4 regions of the Embleya sp. NPDC059237 genome follow, and region 2 is predicted to be linked to each of the others. Evidence: riboswitches for the same ligand, from Rfam matches in the RefSeq annotation. Region 2 holds a riboswitch; each other region holds the start of a gene.
The links. Region 2 has a riboswitch for cyclic di-AMP ahead of ACFXKZ_RS27325 (transglycosylase family protein). Riboswitches for the same ligand answer to the same signal wherever they lie in the genome.
Positions count from the first base shown of each region.

Region 1: linked by a shared signal. The riboswitch ahead of ACFXKZ_RS09730 (transglycosylase family protein) and the one ahead of ACFXKZ_RS27325 (transglycosylase family protein) in region 2 are both predicted to bind cyclic di-AMP.
Region 3: linked by a shared signal. The riboswitch ahead of ACFXKZ_RS26575 (NlpC/P60 family protein) and the one ahead of ACFXKZ_RS27325 (transglycosylase family protein) in region 2 are both predicted to bind cyclic di-AMP.
Region 4: linked by a shared signal. The riboswitch ahead of ACFXKZ_RS39855 (transglycosylase family protein) and the one ahead of ACFXKZ_RS27325 (transglycosylase family protein) in region 2 are both predicted to bind cyclic di-AMP.

Region 1 is NZ_JBHZAE010000002.1:674,268-679,294, forward strand. It holds gene ACFXKZ_RS09725 (hypothetical protein) at 53-802, shown strand; gene ACFXKZ_RS09730 (transglycosylase family protein) at 962-1,687, opposite strand; cyclic di-AMP (ydaO/yuaA leader) riboswitch at 1,688-1,875, opposite strand; gene ACFXKZ_RS09735 (EthD family reductase) at 2,072-2,407, opposite strand; gene ACFXKZ_RS09740 (phosphoenolpyruvate hydrolase family protein) at 2,484-3,347, opposite strand; gene ACFXKZ_RS09745 (Tm-1-like ATP-binding domain-containing protein) at 3,349-4,593, opposite strand; gene ACFXKZ_RS09750 (SDR family NAD(P)-dependent oxidoreductase) at 4,751-5,027, shown strand, end outside.
Region 2 is NZ_JBHZAE010000009.1:142,859-147,885, reverse strand. It holds gene ACFXKZ_RS27335 (FAD-binding oxidoreductase) at 1-291, shown strand, start outside; gene ACFXKZ_RS27330 ((Fe-S)-binding protein) at 288-1,439, shown strand; cyclic di-AMP (ydaO/yuaA leader) riboswitch at 2,462-2,699, shown strand; gene ACFXKZ_RS27325 (transglycosylase family protein) at 2,767-3,981, shown strand; gene ACFXKZ_RS27320 (glycerophosphodiester phosphodiesterase family protein) at 4,169-5,027, opposite strand, start outside.
Region 3 is NZ_JBHZAE010000008.1:386,993-392,019, reverse strand. It holds gene ACFXKZ_RS26580 (winged helix-turn-helix transcriptional regulator) at 22-489, shown strand; cyclic di-AMP (ydaO/yuaA leader) riboswitch at 966-1,104, shown strand; gene ACFXKZ_RS26575 (NlpC/P60 family protein) at 1,113-2,207, shown strand; gene ACFXKZ_RS26570 (DUF72 domain-containing protein) at 2,384-3,253, shown strand; tRNA gene ACFXKZ_RS26565 (tRNA-Lys) at 3,586-3,658, shown strand; gene ACFXKZ_RS26560 (MFS transporter) at 3,965-5,027, opposite strand, start outside.
Region 4 is NZ_JBHZAE010000018.1:30,987-36,013, reverse strand. It holds gene ACFXKZ_RS39865 (cell wall-binding repeat-containing protein) at 1-824, shown strand, start outside; gene galE (UDP-glucose 4-epimerase GalE) at 971-1,939, shown strand; cyclic di-AMP (ydaO/yuaA leader) riboswitch at 2,459-2,680, shown strand; gene ACFXKZ_RS39855 (transglycosylase family protein) at 2,685-4,034, shown strand; gene ACFXKZ_RS39850 (PIG-L family deacetylase) at 4,317-5,027, opposite strand, start outside.

The sequences.
Region 1 (5,027 bases), on a different contig from region 2:
AGCAGCGTGCTCGGGTGGGCCGGGCACCGGGTGGGGTGGGAGTGCGATTCGGGTGGGTGCGACCAGGCTGCTTGCGGTTCTGCTGTTCGTCGGCACGACGGCGTTGGGCATCGTGCTGTACTTCGTCGAGGACACGTCACTGGCGGATCTGCTCTCGCTCGGGGCGGGGGCGGTGTGTCTGTTCTGGCTGATCCTGGTGCTCACCGCGCCGTGGAACCTGTACTTCCGGGCCCAGCGGGTGATCACGGAGATCGCGATCAGCCGGGAGCGGGGCCTGGCCGTACCGGAGGGGCGTGACGTCGAGGCCCGGCGGATCGCCCGCCGACTGCTCTACGGCGCGATCGGCGCACACGTGCTCTCCGCCGCCGTGATCGCGCTGATCACCTGGATCTCCGGTGGCGTGGTGGGCTACTGGTTCGCCGGGTTCTACCTGCTCAGCACCCTGTTTCGACCCGGTCAGGCGTATGCGGAGCACCTGTCCCAGCGGCTGCGCACCATGCTGCGCGAGGTGACCCACCCCCGCGACGACGTGCTCGCGGTCAGCCAGGACGTCACGGCGCTCAAGGCCAAGGTCGAGGCCCTGGAGACCCGCACCAAGGAGTTGCTGGAGAGCATCGAGCAGCTCAAGGAGACGACGGTCTTCGGGGCGGCCGACACCACCAAGCGCTTCCAGGAGGCGGACCGCAAGGTGGACGCCCTCGGCCGCCGCTTCGAGGACACCATCAGCCAGTTGACGGACAACCAGGAAGTCATCTCCGGCATCAAGGCGTTCCTGCGGCTTTTGCGCACCGAGCAGAGCTGACCGGGCCGTTCGGCCTACTCGCGTCCGGTGCTCACCGCCAACGCCATCTCGCGCATGTCCGGATCGGGATGGGCGCGTGCAACGGCCCGGCCGGGCCTGGTCGAACGCGCGTGGGCCCCGCCGAATGTCTCGGCGGGGCCCACGTGGTGAGGGTATGGATCAGACGGCGAGCTTGGTGCCCACGGCGATCACGTTCGGGTTGTCGCCGAGGACGCCGGCGTTGGCCGTGTGCAGGGCCTTGTAGCCGCCCTTGACACCGAACTTGGCCGCGATCGCGGACAGCGTGTCACCGGACTTGACGGTGTAGGTGCCGGAGCCCGACGCCCGCTCGGTCGCGGCCGACTTCGGCGCGTCCTGCTTGGCAACATCCTGCTTGGGCTGCACGTTGAGCTTCGGCGCATTGCCGGTCGCGGGCTTGGCCTCGGACGTCGGCGCGGCCTTCGGCTCGACCGCGGACTTGGTCTTGCCGGTGGTCGAGGACTCGGCCGTGGCGTTGGCGTCGCCGCCCTTGCCCAGACCGGCCTTCACGGAGCAGACCGGCCAGGCGCCGGGGCCCTGGCTCGCCAGGACCCGCTCGGCGACGGCGATCTGCTGCGCCTTGGAGGCCTGCGCCGCGCTGGCCGCGTACTGGCTGCCGCCGAACGCGTTCCAGGTGCTCGGGGTGAACTGCAGACCGCCGGAGAAGCCGTTGCCCGTGTTGATGCTCCAGTTTCCGGTGCTCTCGCACTGGGCGACCGCGTCCCAGGTGGACGAAGTCGCGGCGTTCGCGCTGCCCGCCATGCCCACGAGGGGAAGGACGAGACCCGCACCGGCGGCGACGGCGATGCCGGCGCGACGGCCACGAGAGAGCGAACGAACCGGAGCGGTGATGGCACGGAAGGTCATTGATTACCTCGTCGGGCGCCTACGAAGTTAGCTGTCGGGTTCGGACGATTGGCCCGGCCTCGCCTGTCACAGGCATGGCTTCACCCCAGGCATCGGCAGTGCCGATGTCGGCTCACTTGGTTCCCCCGCTCCTGCCGCCAGTCGATATCGACTGCTTCCCTCGGACGGCGGCAGGATTCGGCGTACCGCCCGGGGAGTCCGCTTGTGCGAACAACCACGAAGCTACGCACCGGTTCGCCGGGTTGGCAAACATTTCGGATGGTTTGTGACGTCCCCCATAGGGAGGAATAACACCTATTTGCCCGATTTGTCGCCGTCTTTGCAGGTCACGGCTCCGGCGTACACGGTGCGCGGCCGCGTGGTCACGCGTGCTTCAGCGACGGGCTATTCCGTCGCGGGCAGCTCTACCGGAACCACTACCCGCTCCTCGTCCCAGAGGAACGTCGCGCCGCCGGTCGCGAAATTGGGCACATCGGCCACCGTGGCCCGCCCCTCGGGCGAATCCAGCACCGCCTCGAGTTCCGCGCGCGAGGGCGCGTACAGCGCGACCACCAGGTAATAGGGCGGCTTCGCACCGGACGGATCCGGTTCGCACTTGCCGATGGTCCAGCCGGTCAGTCCCGGCATGGTGCGGGCCAGCGGGACGTGCTTGTCCCAGTAATAGGAGTCGAACGCCGCCGGGTCTTCAGGGTGGCCGTAGAGCACGGTCAACTTGTACATGCCGGGTCCTCACGCTCGTGGTTGTCGGACGGACGGACGTGCGCGTGCGCCACGCATCTGCTGCCGGGCGCGTTGGTTACGGATGTGCCGGAGTGTCGCCCGCCGTGGCGGTGCCCCCACTCGGGGTGATGCTCTTGAACGCCCGCGCCTGCTCGGTGATGGCCACCTCGGTCGGCAGGCGCTCCATGCTGGAGGCGCCGAAGAAGCCGACCACGCCGGTGGTGTGGGCCAAGACGTACGCCGCGTCCTCGGGTTCGGCGATCGGCCCGCCGTGGCACAGCACCAGCACGTCGGGGTTGACCTCCGCCGCCGCGTCGCGCATCTCCTGCACCCGCTCCACCGCCTGGTCGAGGGTGACCGCGGTGGTCGCGCCGATGCTGCCCTTGGTGGTCAGCCCCAGGTGCGGGACCAGCACGTCGGCGCCGGCCGCCGCCATCGCGCGGGCCTGCTCGGGATCGAAGACGTACGGCGCCGTGAGCAGGCCGCGCTCCGCCGCCAGCCGGATCATCTCCACCTCCAGGTCGTAGCCCATCCCGGTCTCCTCCAGGTTCTGCCGGAAGACACCGTCGAACAGGCCGACCGTCGGGAAGTTCTGCACTCCCGCGAAGCCCATGGCCGCGAGTCGGTCCAGGAAGTGCGGCATGATCCGGAACGGATCGGTGCCGCACACCCCCGCGAGGACCGGGGTACTGCGCACCACCGGCAGCACCTCGCCCGCCATCTCCACCACGATCGCGTTGGCGTCGCCGTACGGCAGCAGTCCCGCCAACGAACCCCGGCCGGCCATGCGATAGCGGCCCGAGTTGTAGATGATGATCAGGTCCACACCCCCGGCCTCGGCGCACTTGGCGGACAATCCGGTGCCCGCGCCTGCGCCGATCACGACGCCGCCCTGCTCGACCGTCGTGCGCAGTCGGCCCCGCGCCTCGCGTCCGTTCATCTCAGTCCACGTGTCCCTTCGTGATCAATTCGTGCAATCGATCCGCCGCCGCCTTGGCGAACGCCGGATCGTTGATGTCCGTCGCGACCTCGCGCACCTCGACGGCGGTCCCGTCGAGGCCGGCGCGCAGCGCGTCGAACAACGCCGTATCGGCGTCGGAATCGTAGAAGGGTCCGCCCTCGACGTCGATCGCGGAGACTCCGCGCAGCGGCAGGTACAGCGCGGTGGGCCCGGTCGCGTCGATCAGTTTGGCCGCGATCCGCCGTCCCAGTTCGGCGTTTTCGGCCGGTGTGGTGCGCATCAGTGTCACGGTCGGGTTGTGCACGTACAACAGCCGGTCCTCGAAACGCGGCGGAACGGTGTCGCGGGGGCCGAAGTTGACCATGTCCAGCGCGCCCACGCTGACCACCTGCGGCAATCCCATCCGCCCGGCCGCGGTCAGCCGCTGCGGGCCCGCGCTGAGCACCCCGCCGACCAGGTCGTCGGCCAGCTCGGTGGTGGTCAGATCGAGGACCCCGGCCAGGAAGCCGCCCTCGGCCAGGTTCTCCATCGACCGGCCGCCGGCCCCGGTGGCGTGGAACACCAGTACCTCGTAGCCCAGTTCGTTGAGCCGCTCGCGCGCCGCGTCCACCGCCGGGGTGGTCACGCCGAACTGGGTCGCGGCCACCAGCGGTCGGCCCTCGCCGGTCACCCCGGCGACCGCCGCGCGGTCCTCGGCGTAGCCGCCGGCCATGCCCGCGATCGCGTCCGCCGCGTTGCCCAGGATGCGTTCGGAGAGCCGGTTGATCCCGGCGATGTCCACGACGCTGTACATCATCGTCACGTCCACCGCGCCGACGTACGGCGACACGTCGCCCGCCGCCATCGTGGACACCAGCAGCTTGGGCACGCCCACCGGCAGCGCGCGCATCGCGTGGGACGCGATCGCCGAGCCGCCCGAGCCGCCCATCGCGAGCACCCCGTCCACCCGTCCCTGCTCGAAGAGTTCGCGCAGAATCGAGGCCGCGCCCTCGGCCATCGCGGTGGTCGCCGCGCCCCGGTCGGCGCGGGTGCGCAGGTCCTCCAGATCGGTGCCCGCCGCGGCGGCGACCTCGCCCGCCTGTACATCGGCCTGGGCCAGCGAGTCGCCCAGGACGCCGACGTTCATCAGCAGGACCTCGGCTCCTCTGGCCCGCAGCCGGTAGGCCAGCCACGCGTATTCGGACCCCTTGGTGTCCAGCGTTCCGATCAGTACGACGGTGGGCATCGGTGCCTCCGGTGGTGTCGGTACGGCTTGCCGGGTTGACGCTTCGGCGGCGAACGGCCGCGCACAGTAACCCAACCGGATGATCATGGCAATGCAAAGCACCGTGCGATAGGACGGGTGGCGAGTCGCGGATTTCGCGCACGTGAAAGGGGTGTCGATGGCGGAGGAACCGGACGCACGGGTCGCAATCGTCGCGGGAGCCGGAGCGGGCATCGGGCGCGCGTCGGCATTGGCGCTGGCCCGCGACGGCGCGGACCTGGTGCTGGCCGCCCGCCGCCCCGAACCGCTGCGCGAACTCGCGGACGAGATCCGGGAGCTGACGGGCCGTCGGGTGCTCGCGGTGCCGACCGATCTGGCCGACCATGGCGCCTGCCGCGCGCTGGTGGACACCGCGGCCCGGGAATCGGGCCGGGTGGACGTGGTGGTGAACGTGG
Region 2 (5,027 bases):
GTCACCATCGCCACCTTCGGCCACGCCGGCGACGGCAACCTCCACCCCACCTGCGTGGTGGCCGACCCGAACGACACCGAATCGATCGAGCGCGCGCACGCCGCCTTCGACGACATCTTCCGCACCGCGATCGAACTCGGCGGCACGATCACCGGCGAACACGGGGTAGGCGCCGCCAAGTTGCCGCACCTGCGCGCCCAACTCGGCGACGAACAGCTGCAATTGCTCAGCCGGATCAAGACCGCCTTCGATCCCGCCCGCATCCTCAATCCCGGAAAGCTCGGCTCATGACCGGTGTGTTCGACCCCGAGGAACTCTCCCGCTGCATCTCCTGCGGCTTCTGCCTGCCCGCGTGTCCGACCTACGCCGCCACCGGCGACGAGGCTTCGTCGCCGCGCGGCCGGATCAACCTGATGCGCGCGCTGGAGACCGGCCGCCTGGACGCCGACGACCCGAGCCTGCTGGAACAGTCCTCCGCGTGTCTGGGCTGCCGCGCCTGCGAACCGGTCTGCCCGGCGGGCGTCCCGTACGGCTCCTTGTTGGAACAGTGGCGCGAGCACCAGTGGCGGGGCAAACACCGACCGCCACTGGCCCGGCTGTTGACGATCGTGGTGAGCCTGCCGCCGGTGGTCCGCGCGATGGGCTGGGGCCGCTTCGTCCTGCCGGCCGGGCGCAGCAGCCCCGACAGGGCAACCCGTCCGGCCACACCCCGGAGCCCGAAACCACCCACTCGGCCCGCACAGCCCGCACAACCCACGCCACCCGCCGGCACCGGTGCCTCCCTCATGCTCGGCTGCTTCGAACGCGCCATGTTCCCGAAGGTCTCCCGCGCGGCCCGCACCCTCCTGCCCGGCCTGAAGGTGCCCGACGACCAGGGCTGCTGCGGAGCGCTGCACGCGCACAACGGCGAATCGACCAAGGGCCGTGCCCTCGCCCGCCGCCTCGGCGAACGACTCCCCGGCCGGATCGTCACCACCTCCGGCGGATGCGCCGCGCACCTGGCCGACGTCATCGGCCGCGACCGGGTCGCCGAATTGTCCGAGGTGGTCGACGTCTCGGCCCTCCCCGAACGCCGGGTGGCCGGCCGCCGGGTCAGGGTCACCCTCCAGGACTCCTGCCACCTGCGCAACGGCCTCGGCGTCTGGCGCGAACCGCGCGAAGTCCTTTCCGCAGTGGCCGACTTCGTGGAAACCCCGGGCGCCGGCGACTGCTGCGGCGCGGCCGGCACCTACTCCCTCCTGCGCCCGATCGAATCCCGCCGCATCCTTGACCGCAAGCTGGACGCGATCGAGGCCAGTGGCGCCGACGTCGTGGTCGCGGTCAACCCGGGCTGCCTGCGCCAACTCCGCACCGGCCTGCGGCGCCGCAAGTCGCGCGTACGCGCGGTACACCTCGCCGAATTCCTCACCACACCCCACGGCGGCGCCCGGACGCCCTGACCACGACGGACCCGACACCGGCGTCTCGGGCCGGGTTCGGCGTATGCGGCTCCACACGGGGGGAGCCGCATACGCCGAACCCGACCCGGTGTGCGAATGCAGCGGATCGTGCTCGTTCACACCGTCATCGCCTACTTCTACAACGCGCTGGTCGTCGCCGTCGCGTTCCAGGTGCTCCAGGGGCTCGTCAGCCCGTGAGGCGCGGTTCTCGGACCGACGCGTCGCTCCCCGCCTTCGCCGCGGCCTCGACGAGGCCCTGCACGCGGTCCGCGCCGGCTCGCATTCCCAGTCGTCGGAACATCGCCGGGGACCGCGTGAGATGGCCGCGTCCCTCGTGTTCACTTCCTGCCCGGACCGGCACGGTCCCGGGCCCCACCGACGCCGCGGCTTCGTCATCCGGCCGGCCCGGTTCGTGGTCGTACCCCTGACCGCACCCGCGCCTGCGGATCGGGCCGCCGGTGCGGGACAGCCGCTGCCCGAATCGGTCGTCGGCCGACGCTCAGTGGGTGAGGAGCCCGGCGGGCGCCGCCCGACACGAACATCCGCAGTTCGTATACGAGCAAATCACCCAATTCATGGCGGATCGGACAGAGAGTCGCCGCCACGCCACCCGGTTCGAACGGCGCCACCCGGCCGGCGCCGACACCGCCACACGCGCACCTTCACCCTCGCCGCATCCCACAAATGGGCAGGTCGGGCGCCGTTTCGACCCGTTTTCCACCATCCCGAGACCGTCGTTTCCGACAAATCCCGTGGCGCACGTCACATCCCGCGCACCGATTGTCAGGAACTCGCACGCACCGTGAACCGAATTTTCACGATTCTCACTCCCCGCAATTCCGACCTCACTCCCCGCTGAAGGTCCCGGACACAATGCGTGGACGCTTCGGGACTTTCGGTCCCGTAATTCCACCCTTCCGACCCGAATCTTCGGTTTCGGCGAAACGTGATGTTTGGATCCGAGTCGGGTGTATGCGTAGCTTGGTGCTTCGCCGCACCGGTCCGGTGTTCGGCGGAATGTGTCTCCCGGTTCGCCGAATCCTGCCGCCGGAGAGGCCACGGTACGAAACCCGAAAGGCAGGAGCGGGGGAACCAAGTGGAATGCCGTCCCGGGCGTCCGCATGTCGCGGACATCCGATAACGACGGCTTGGGGTGAAGCCGTGCCCGCCTCCTCGATACCCGAGGAGTCGACGCCGGCCGGGCGAGACTCTCCAGCCCGAATCCGACAGCTCACTTCGTAGGCGTGGGAGAAGGAAAATCTTCGTGCAGTCGTTCATCACCCCTGCCCGCAAGCCCAAGAACGCGCGCCTCGCGCTCACCCTCGGCATGGCCGGCGCCATCGTCGCCGCCCCGCTGATCACCGGCTTCGCCACCTCCGCCACCGCCGCCCCGGTCTCCGTCTGGGACAAGGTCGCCATGGGCGAGAGCTCGGGCAACTGGCACATCAACACCGGCAACGGTTTCTACGGTGGCCTGCAGTTCACGCAGAGCACCTGGAACGAGTTCGGCGGTCAGCAGTACGCCCCGCGTGCGGACCTGGCCACCAAGGACCAGCAGATCGCCATCGCGGAGAAGGTCCTCGCCGTACAGGGCCCCGGCGCGTGGCCGAACACCTCGGGCCCCGCGGGCCTGACCCGTGGCGGCGCCGCTCCGGCCGTCTCCCCCAACGCCAAGTCGGGCTCGACCAAGGCCACCGTCAAGGTCGCCCCCAAGGTCGCCGAGAAGCCGGTCGAGTCCGCGCCGGCCCCGAAGGCCCCGAAGATCGAGGTCGTCCCGGCCGCCGAAACCAAGGCCACGACCACCACCTACTCCGTGGTCAAGGGCGACACCCTGTCCAAGATCGCCGCGGCCAAGGACGTCGAGGGCGGCTGGCACAAGCTGTACGCCGACAACAAGTCCGTCATCGGCGGCAACCCGAACCTGATCCTGGTCGGCCAGAAGCTCTCGCTCTCCGGCAAGGCCGCGGCCGCCACGAAGACCGAGGTCGCGCCGAAGGCCGAGGCCAAGGTCGAGACCAAGACCGAGGCCCAGCCCTCCGTGTCGGTCAAGGTCGCCCCGAAGCCCGTGACCAAGGAGAAGGCCCCCGTCGTGGCCAAGGACTCCTCGGCCAAGGCCGGCAGCACCGCCGTCAACTCCTCGGGCTACGTCGCCCCGGTGAACGGTGCCCTGGGCACCGCGTTCGGCACCGGTGGCTCCATGTGGTCCAGCGGCAGCCACACCGGCCAGGACTTCGTGGTCGGCACCGGCACCTCCGTCAAGGCCATCACCTCGGGCACCGTGGTCAGCGCCGGCAACGGTGGCGCCTACGGCAACGAGGTCGTCATCAAGCACGCGGACGGCAAGTACTCGCAGTACGCCCACCTGTCCAGCATCGGCGTCCGCGCCGGCCAGACGGTGAGCACCGGCCAGCAGATCGGCCTCTCGGGCGCGACCGGCAACGTGACCGGTCCGCACCTGCACTTCGAGATCCGCACCACCCCGAACTACGGCAGCGGCATCAACCCCGTCACCTACCTGCGCGCGCACGGCGTCAACCTCTGATCCGAGCACAACCGGGAAGTTCCAGGGCCGGGCCCGTCGACCACGCGTCGACGGGCCCGGCCCTGTTCCATGCCCACCGCGCGGGCGGGTCCGGCCGAGTGCGCACTGTCCGCCGGAGCGGGCACCGCCCGCCCGAGCGAGCACCATCCGCCACGCCCACCGCGCACCCGGCAGCGCTTCCCCCGCGTCAGCCCCGCGCGAGATAGCGCTTCGGCAGCGGCAGCCCTCGCGCCGCCATCAGCTCCCGCAACCGGTCGGGGTAATCGGTGATCAGCCCGTCCACGCCGTCGTCCATCAACTTCGCCATGGTCGCCGGGTCGTCGATGGTCCACGGCACCACCTTGATGCCCAGTCGGTGTGCCTCCTCGACCATCGCCCGGGTCACGTAGGGACGGTAGTTCGGGTCGCCCACCTTGCCGTCCTGCGGAAAGCCGTGCACCGGCGAGAACGACGTCGCGCCGAACGACTTGATCGCCCGCAGCGGGTCGCCGCCGAAGTCGTCGATGTCCAGGCCGCCCAGCCAGGGCGAGGCGCCGGGCTTGCCGACCTGGAGGAAGTCGTAGTTGGTCAACGCAACCAGCGGCAGCCGGGGTTCGACCTGACGCATCCTCATCAGCGAGCCCCAGTCGAAGCTTTGGATGGTGACCTGGCGCAACAGCCCGGCCCGGCGCACCTCGCGGGCCACCGTCTGCACGAACTGCTCGCGCGGCGCCGTCTCGTTCGGCGCGCCCGCCTCGACCTTGGTCTCCACGTTGAGCTTCACGCCGCGTGCGTGCCGCCGGTTGACCAGGTCGAACACCTCGGTGAGCAGCGGCATTCGGGCGCCGGGCGAGGTGGTCTGGCCGGGGAAGCCCGGGAACTGCCGCGACCCGCAGTCGAGGGTACGAACCTGGTCGAGGGTAAGCGTGTTGACATACTTCCCGACGTAGGGGAACTCCGGGTCACCGGCCCGCACGGGTCCGGTGTCGGCACACTTGCGGCCGTCGATCTTGCGGTCGTGGGTGACCACGGCCCGGCCGTCCTCGGTGATCTGGACGTCCAGTTCG
Region 3 (5,027 bases), on a different contig from region 2:
CCTTCGGCAGCATCGACTTCCATGGAAGAAGGCACTTCGAAGGAACCGACCCCCTGCCCGAGTAACCAGGAGGACTACGACGCCCTTCAGTGGGACGTGCGCGAGGGGTGCGAGGTCCGGCAGATCCTCGACCGGGTCGCCGACAAGTGGTCGCTTCTGGTGATCGCGATCCTGGAGAGCCGTACGTTGCGCTTCACCGAGTTGCGGCGGGAGATCGACGGGATCAGCCAGCGCATGCTCACCGTGACGCTGCGCCAGCTCGAACGCGACGGCCTGGTGCGCCGCACGGTGTATCCGGTCGTGCCGCCTCGGGTGGACTACGCGCTCACCCCGATGGGGACCACGCTGCACACCACGATCCGCTCGCTGGTCACCTGGACCGAGGAACATCAGGAACGCATCGCCGAGGCGCGGGCGGAGTACGACGCGCGAGTGGGAGCGGAAGGCGATCTGGCGGTGGCGGCGGCGGGGCGGTCGGTGTCGGGGTAGTGGGCGCGGCGCCGGACCGGGGGTCGATTTTCGAATCCGGGTTCGGGGTCTGCCCACACCTGTTCGATGTCGCTCGATGTCGCGTATTCGCCTCGGATCGGCCGGGCCTCGCGAATGCCCGGTTCGAAAAGGACAGGCAAGCCGGGCGAAACAGCGGAGCCTGGCGCGTGGTAGCCCCGTAGGCGGCCCATTTCGCGGGTGCGGCGACGTTTGCGGAGGTCGGACGGCAGATCCTTGCCATCAATCGTTGCCAAATCGGCCCAAGATCGACTTTCGGGATTCCGAGTGCTTTTCCTGTGATACGACGACGGGTGAAACGGAACTCTTGGTAAAGTTTTGGCAATGCAGAGACCCGGAGTGAGGGTCGTGACACGCCTGTGACTATCGTTCTGCGATAGGCGAGCGGCTCCACGTCGGCCACCCGGTCGACACGTTCGCCTCCGCCGAATTCGGTGACGGGTTTCGGTGACGGTGGGCAACCGCGGTCGCCGCGACACGAAGCCGGAACCGGGGACCCTTCACAGTCCCTGGGGTGAATCGGTGCTCCGGCACCGTAGGGCGCCTTCTTCCGCCCGAACCCGTCAGCTAACCCGGTAGGCGGCCGAGGAAGGAGACCGCCGCCAGTGGCGTCCCAGCGTCGATCCGGGCAGCACCGCAAGCCCAAGCCCCGCACCGCCGTGCGTACCGCCGCGACCGTGGTCACGGCCGCCGCGACGATGACCGGTGTGATGACCTTCGCCGGCACCGCGAGCGCGGACCCCGCGCAGTCGTTCCAGCAGACCAAGGACCGCGTCAACCAGCTGCACAGCGAGGCGATCAAGGCCACCGAAGCCGCCAACGGCGTCGACGAGCAGATCACCAAGCAGCAGGGCACCGCGAACCAGACCCAGGCCCGGATCACCGAGGAACAGGCCGCGCTCAACACGCTGCGCGACCAGATCGGTGTCCTGGCGGCCAATCAGTACCGCAGCGGTGGTCTGCCGCCCTCGCTCTCGCTCGCGCTCAGCGGCGACCCCGAGGGATACCTGCAGAAGTCGCAGATGTTGTCCCAGCTCGACGGCCAGCAGGCCGCGAAGCTGAAGCAGATCGCGGCGCAGGCCCGAGTTCTCCAGCAGGACCGCACCGAGGCCTCCTCGCAGCTCGCGGAACTGGAGAAGCTGCGCACCGAGCTGAACCGGCACAAGGGCGAGATCCAGAACAAGCTCACCGAGGCACAGCGCCTGCTGAACACGCTCACCGCGCAGCAGCAGAAGGAAGTCCTCGACTCGAACGAGCACAAGAACGACGCGGGTTCGCGCACCGAGACCGACCGCAGCTCGCGCGACAAGACGGACCCGCCGCCGACGACGGGCAAGGACGTCCCCGTGTCCGGCCGGGCGGCGGCCGCGATCGCGTTCGCGCGGGCCCAGATCGGCAAGCCGTACGCGCCGCGAGGCGTGGGCCCCGACTCGTACGACTGCTCGGGCCTGACCCAGGCCTCGTGGCGAGCCGCCAACGTCTCGCTCAGCCGCACCACGTGGACCCAGGTCAACGACGGCCCGCGGATCTCCAAGGACGCGCTCAAGCCGGGCGACCTGGTGTTCTACTTCTCGGACAACTCGCACGTGGGCATGTACATCGGCAACGGCAAGATCATCCACGCCCCCCGCCCCGGCAAGAACGTGACCGAGGCCCCCTTGGACTCGATGCCGTTCTACGCGGCCGTCCGACCGGGCTAGACCCACCCGACCGCGCTACACCGACGATCGGTCCGGGAGGGGGCGAGCACCCCTCCCGGACCGATCGTCGTTGTCGGCGCTGCCGGTGCCTCGGGGCACGCGGTATCTCGGGTTGCCTTGCCTTGCCTTGCCGTGCCGTGCGGAAGGTTCCGGGAACCGGGGTAGGCGTGTGGGCCATGGATCGTATATCGGTGGGCACGTGCTCGTGGACCGACTCCGCCTTGGTCTCCAGTGGTTGGTATCCGGCCGAATGCCGGGACGCGGAACACCGACTTCGGCACTACGCCCGGCAGTTCCCGGTGGTCGAGGTGGACGCGACCTACTACGCGTTGCCCAGCACCCGCAACAGCCTGCTGTGGGTGGAACGTACGCCTGCCGGATTCACCTTCGACGTCAAGGCGTTCTCGCTGCTCACCGGGCATCCCACCAGGCCGGGTTCGTTGCTGGCGGAGTTGCGGTCGCTGCTGCCGCCACGGGTGCGCCCGGGCGCTGTCGACGATCGTCTGTCGGACGAGGTCTGGCAACGGTTCAGCGGGGCGCTGCTGCCGTTGCGCGAGGCAGGACGTCTCGGCACATTGCTCTTTCAGTTCCCGCCGTCCTTGGCGCCCGGTCCGGCTGCCACACGTTTCCTCCACGACTGCGTCGAGCGGGCGCAAGGGTGGCCGCTCGCCGTCGAGTTCCGGCATCCGCTCTGGTGGCAGGACGAACATCGCGCCGCGACGACGGCTCTCCTCGAACGCCTCGAAGTCGCCGCGGTGGCGGTCGACACGGTGCAGTCGCTGCCCACGTCCATCCCCCCGGTTGCCGTGGCCACCACGCCCGAACTGGCGGTGGTTCGCTTCCACGGCCGCAACCGGGCCTGGGGGAGTGGGTCGAAGGAAGAACGGTTCCGCCACACATATACGAGCGCGGAACTGGCCGAGTGGGTGCCCCGAGTGCGCATGCTGGCCCAAACCGTCGACCGGATACACGTGTTGTTCAACAATTGTTGTGCCGACGCAGCCGCCCGGGCAGCCGAAACAATGCGCGCCCTACTCGACGCGTAGGGACCCGGATCGTGTCGTCGAACGGCGGCGAGTCCGCCGGCCGATCGACGGGACCGACGGGACCGACGGGACCGACCGGACCGACCGGACCGACCGGACCGACCACGGACGGTAACGGTATGGCCATCGCCGAGGGCCCGACGGGAGGGTGAACGGCAGCCATGTGCGTCCATTTTGCACACTCCGACCGTTTCGCGGCGCCCCATGCTCCCGCCCGTACGAGTCCACATCCCCGCAGGTCACGGCGTGTCCGGGGATACTCGCAGCATGTTCGATCCGATACCGGTACTCTGCCGGTGGGCAAAAAGCGGATCACCGCCGGACGCCCGACGGGGCCGTTAGCTCAATTGGCAGAGCAGCGGACTTTTAATCCGCGGGTTCAGGGTTCGATCCCCTGACGGCCCACCGCTTCCACCCTCTCCAACCCTGGTCAACGGCCTGCGGGTCCCCAGGACGGATTCTGTGCCTCCCTGGGTACGTACACATTTTGTACATCCGACTCCACGCCGCGTTGCGCCACACGATTCGAGGTCGTGGCCTTCACTGGATGCGCCGAAGCGGGGGGGGGGGCCCCCCGGGGGCCCCCCCCCCCCGGGGGGGGCCCCCCCCCGGGGGGGGGGGGGGGCGGGGGGGGGGGGCCCGGCGGGGGGGGGGGCCCCCGGGGGGCCCCCCCGCCGCTCGTCTTCCGCCCGGAGCCTCGGTCCGGGAAGCTCAGACCAACACCTCCGACCTGCCTACCGCCTCACCCACCACACCCGAGCCCGCTCGCCGCCCCGGCAGCAGCTGCACCAGCGCCGCGACCACCGCGCAGAAGGCCGTCAGCAGCCAAAGCCCGTTCACGAACGCGTCCCCGAAGGTGTCCGCCGTCGGCGCGTCGCCCAGCGTGTCGTAGAAGACGATGCCCACCAGGGCCACCCCCAGCGCCCCGCCCACCTGCTGCGCCGTGGACAGCAGGCCCGCCGCCGAACCGGCATGCCGCGCCCCGATACCGGCCAGTACCGTCGCCGCCATCGGGCCCATCACCAGCCCCATCCCGAACCCGGTCAGCGCGAGCCCCGGGATCAGCCACAACGTCTCGTGCGTGTTCGACACCGTCTCCACGAGCGCCACCTGCCCCGCGCCCTGCACCAGCGCGCCGAGCGCCAGCACCTGCCGGCCCAGCCCCGCCGCGATCCGCCCCGAGACCGCCGAGGACAGGAAGTACCCGACCCCGAGCGCGATGAACAGCAGCCCCGAGTCCAGCGCCGACATCCCGTGGCCCAGCTGTAGGTACAGCGCCAGGATCAGGAAGAACGCCGCGTTCACCAACCCGTACACCAGCGCCGTCGTGATGCCCACCGAGAACGGCCGCTCCCGGAACAACACCGGATCCACCAGCGGCGCGCCGGCGTTCCCGGCGAGCCGGCGCTGGTACAGCGTGAACGCGCCGAGCAGCAGCGGGGCGACGCCGAGCGACAACCAGGTCCACAGCGGCCAGCCCTGCTCCCGGCCCTGGACCAACGGCAACACCACGGCGACCAGGCCGAGCGTGACCAGTACGGTGCCGACCGGGTCGAGCCGGGTGCCGCCCCCGCCGCGCGTCTCCGGAATCACCCTCGGGACCAGCACCAGCGCGACCAGCCCGACCGGGACGTTGATCCAGTAGATGCTGCGCCAGTCGAGCCCGAACACATCGGCCTGGATCAGCGCGCCCCCGATCAGCTGACCGAACACCCCCGCGAAGCCCATCGCCAGCCCGTACGCGGTGAACGCCTTGACCCGCTGCTCGCCCACG
Region 4 (5,027 bases), on a different contig from region 2:
CGCTGAGCACCAACTACGAGGACGATCTGCGGCAGTGGGGCTTCACGCCCAAGCGGCTTGCCGGTGCCACCATGTACGACACCGGGATCGCGATCGCCCGCGAGACCAACCCGGCCCCGAAGAACGTGTTCGTGGTCACCGGTGAGGACTACTACGACGGCCTCTCGGCGGGTGCCGCGGCCGGCGGCACCAAGGACAGCGTGGTCGTCTACAGCGCGGGCGACAACATGCCCGCCGTGACCGAGTCCTACCTGAACGCGATCAACCCCGCCACCACGAACGTGATCACCGTCGGCGGGCCGGCCGACCGCGCGCTGCTGTCGGCGAACCTGCCGTCCTGGCCGGACGGCGCGGAGTACTACGCGGTCGCCGGGAACACCGCGGCCGACACCGCGGCCAAGCTCGGCCGGTTCTGGTTCGCCGCCCCGCGCACCGTGGGTCTGGCCACCACCATGACCTGGCAGGACGCCCTCACCGGCGGCGCGATGATGGCCGGGCTCGGCCCCATCCTGCTCACCGACGAGGACAGCCTGGCTCCGGCCAGCTCCTGGTACCTCTACGACAACGGCGCCTCGCTCTCCTCCGTGGTCCTGGTCGGCGGCGAGTCGGCGCTCAACGCGCCGATCGTGGACCAGGCCGGCAACCAGATCGGGCTCCCCGGTCAGTACACCTACGTACCGATGTACAACGGCGTCGAGCCGCCCGCGGGCAAGGCGCTGCGCGCCGCGCCGGCGGACAAGCCCGGCAGCCCGGCCGTGAACGGCCCGGCGAGCGGCACCGGTCCGCAGGCCGGTTCGGACGTCGAGCGGCACACCAAGCGCTGACCGCACGACACCACGGCAACACCGCGACACACCGAGGGCCCTCGGCGGGACACGACATGTCCCGTCGGGGGCCCTCGGCCCGTCCCGGCGGCGGTGAGGCACGGGCGAAACGCCCCCGAAGCGGTCCATCCGGTTAGGGTCTCGACATGAAGTGGCTTGTCACCGGCGGTGCCGGATACATCGGAACGCATGTCGTACGCGGGCTCGTCGCGGCCGGGGACGAGGTCGTCGTGGTCGACGACCTCTCCTCCGGGGTCCGCGAGCTGGTGCCGGACACGATCCCGGTGGTGATCGGCTCCGTGCTGGACCGGGCGCTGCTCGACGAGCTGTTCGGCGCGCACATCTTCGACGGCGTGGTGCACATCGCGGGCAAGAAGCGGGTGCCCGAGTCGGTCGCGCGTCCCCTCTACTACTACGAGGAGAACGTGGAGGGTCTGCGCACGCTGCTCGCGGCGATGGTCGCGGCCGAGGTGCCCCGGATCGTGTTCTCCTCCAGCGCCGCCGTGTACGGCATGCCCGACGTGGACCTGGTCGACGAGGACACCCCGTGTCTGCCGATCAACCCGTACGGCGAGAGCAAGCTGGTCGGCGAGTGGCTGATCGCGGCCACCGCGCGGGCGCACGGGATCTCCTACGCCTGCCTGCGCTACTTCAACGTCGCGGGCGCCGGCGCGCCGGAGCTCGCGGACGCGGGTGTGTCCAACCTCGTGCCGATGGTGCTGGAGAAGTTGACGGCCGGCCGCGCACCGGTGATCTACGGGGACGACTACGACACCCCCGACGGCACCTGTGTGCGCGACTTCATCCACGTGGTGGACCTGGCCGAGGCGCACGTGGCCGCCGCCCGCCGGCTCGCCGCCGACCCGGACACCCGCCTGGTGCTCAACGTCGGCCGCGGTCGGGGCACCTCGGTCCGCGAGATGGTCGAACTCATCCGCGAGGTCACCGGTTTGCGCGAGTTCGCGCCCCAGACGCTGCCCCGGCGCGCCGGCGACCCGGCCCGGGTGGTCGCGAGCGCCGAGCGGATCGCGGCCGAACTGGGCTGGAAGGCTCGCCTGGACGTCTCCGACATGGTGGAGAGCGCGTGGACCGGGTGGCGGGCGCGGCGCGGGTGACGGGCGCGGGACGCGCCACGTGGTGAACGCCGGGCCGGCCGAACGTGTGCCGCGCGTCCTGTGCTCCCGAATCACCCCGAGTGCTTTCGTGTGCTCCGAACGCCTCGATGCGACGCCGGCCGGCGAGTCGGCGTCGCGGGGAGTGCGTGGGGTGAAGTGCGCCGGGATGAATCGGACTTGGGGCTTTTGTCCTGTGGGCCGAATCACTCCGGCTCCGAGTGCAGACGGGTGCGCCGATGGGTAATGGCGCGATTCCGGGCCCGAGACGCGCGATGCGCCTGTGACGAACGGGACTTCGGTGATCATTTTCGGGTGATCCATATGAGGCTCGATCAAGGTTCTCTGTCACCCGATCCGGCCGAATCCACCACGGAACGCCAACTACGGTCCTTTCCGTAAGGGATCATCTACATTGCGCTCAACCGCAAAACGGATAATCGGCTTCTATCCGACACAGACTTGTGATCTTCGGCGGGGCCTGCTTAGCGTTCGATCCGTCCGTATCCCACACGGACCCCGATCGCCGGTACGCCGAATCCTGTCGCCGGCCGTTCGGGAGGCTGACGAGCACCACACGACAGGAGCGGGGGAACCACAGGTGAACCGCCGCACACGGCACCGATCGAGACGGTCGGCGGCCGTGAACGGCTTGGGGTGAAGCCACGTTCTTCGGGACGTGGCCGGGCTATCGATCTCCGGCCCGAATCCGACAGCTCACCTCGTAGGCGTGGGAGAGGATCCAGCCATGCTGTCCGGAACCGGGCGTCATCGCCGTCGCAGCACCAGCAGGACCACGCGTCTGATCGCCGCGGCCGGCGTCGCCGGTGTCGGCGTCGCCATGCCGATCATCGGGGCGGGCACGGCTCAGGCCGCGTCCGTGAGCACCTGGGACAAGGTCGCCCAGTGCGAGAGCACGGGCAACTGGAAGATCAACACCGGTAATGGCTTCTACGGCGGCCTCCAGTTCACCCAGAGCACCTGGAACGAGTTCGGCGGCTCGCAGTACGCCGCCCGCGCCGACCAGGCGACCAAGAGCCAGCAGATCGCGATCGCCGAGAAGGTGCTCAAGAGCCAGGGCCCCGGCGCCTGGCCGGTCTGCTCCGTCAAGGCGGGCCTGACCCGCGGCGGTGCCGCTCCGGACCTCGACACGGGCTCGGCGGGTGGCAAGACCGCGCCGAAGACGGCCCCGAAGACGGAGAGCGCCAAGCCGGCGCCGAAGACCGAGACTGCCAAGCCGAAGATCGAGGTCAAGAGCGAGGCGCCGAAGACCGAGGCGCCCAAGGACGAGACTCCCAAGACCGAGGCGCCCAAGGCCGAGACGACCGCCAAGACGGACGCGGCCGGCGACTCCTACGTCGTGGTCGCCGGCGACACGCTGTCGCAGATCGCGAACGCCCGGAACGTGCCCGGCGGTTGGCCGAAGCTGTACGAGGCCAACAAGAGCGTGGTCGGCGAGAACCCGGACCTGATCTTCCCGGGCCAGCAGCTGAAGGTCGACGGCAAGGCCGCGCCGGCCGCCGAGACCAAGACCGAAACCAAGGACGAGCCCAAGGCCGAGGCGCCGAAGGCGGAGACGCCCAAGGCCGAGGCCAAGACCGAGGTCAAGCCGGCCGCCGCGCCGAAGACCACGGTCAAGACCGAGAGCACCAAGGCCGACTCCCCGGCCAAGGGCTCCGAGCAGGCCTCCGGTTCGTATGTCGCCCCGGTCTCCGGCGCCACCTTGACCGCGAGCTTCGGCTCGGGCGGGTCGCGCTGGTCCAGCGGCCACCACACCGGCCAGGACTTCGCCGTCTCGACCGGCACCACGGTGCGCGCGGTCACCTCCGGCACGGTCGTCTCGGCCGGCTGGGGCGGCGCGTACGGCAACGAGGTCGTGATCCGCCACGCGGACGGCAAGTACACCCAGTACGCGCACCTGTCCTCGATCTCGGTCAAGGCCGGGATGAAGGTGCAGACCGGCCAGAAGATCGCGCTCTCCGGCGCGACCGGCAACGTCACCGGCCCGCACCTGCACTTCGAGGTCCGCACCACGCCGAACTACGGCTCCGCGGTCAACCCGATGACGTGGCTGCGCAGCCACGGCGTGAACGTCTGATCCACCGCACTCCCGCGCCGAACGGCGGGCGTCCCCTTCGGGGGGCGCCCGCCGTTCGCGTGTGCGGGCCGCGCGGGCGCGGGGCGGGCGGCGGCGGGGGCAGGGGGACGCGCGGGGCGGGTGGATGGCAGTCCCGGGGCGTAGGACGACTCCGGCGCCGAGGTTCGGGTGCCGGGGGTTCAGGCGCGGGGGTTCGAGTGCCGGAGGTTCAGGCGCCGAGGTTCGGGTGCCGGGGGTTGGGGTGCCGGGGGTTGGGGTGCCGGGGGTTGGGGTGCCGGGGGTTCAGGGCAGGCGGGCCGTGTGAAGGGTGGCGGTCGGGTCGAGCCACAGGGCGAGCGGTCGGCCCGCGCCGTCGAGGGTGGTGGTCGGGCCGTTCGGGGTCGGGCGGTCGTCGAGCACGAGCGGCGTGGGGGTCGCGCCGAGCACCACCGGGCGGCCCTCGGCGTCCCGGGTCGAGGTGAGCAGCGTGCCGTCGGGGCGGGGCAGTTGCCACAGCGGCTCGTAGCCGGCCCCGGCCGTGCGCGTGGCCGTGGGCACCCACGTGTCGGGACCGGCCTCGGTCGTGCCCGCGATCTCCGCCGTCCCGGCCCGCCGGTAGCCGACCGTGACCCGGCCGTCGGCGCCCACCGACGCGGCGGGCGGCCCGACCGGGTGATCCGCCGCGATCGTGCGCGGCGAGCCGGGCCGGTCGCCGACCACGTCCCAGGCGCGGATGCCCTCGCGGGCCGTGCCGAACACGGTGACCCGGCCGTCGGGGCGGGTGACCGCGGTCGGGCCCTCGACGATCTCGGCGCCGCCGAGGTCGCGCCACGGCGACCACACCGTGCTCCCGGCGGGCAGGTACCGCGTGCCGATGCCCTTGGCCCGATCGCGCGCGAACAGGTGCAGCCCGCCCGCGCCGTCGGCTTGCACCACCGGTGGGCCCAGGCCCGTCGCGCCGCCGTCCGGGCCACCCAGGTCCTGCCAAGGGCCCAGGTCGCCGCCGGGCGCCGA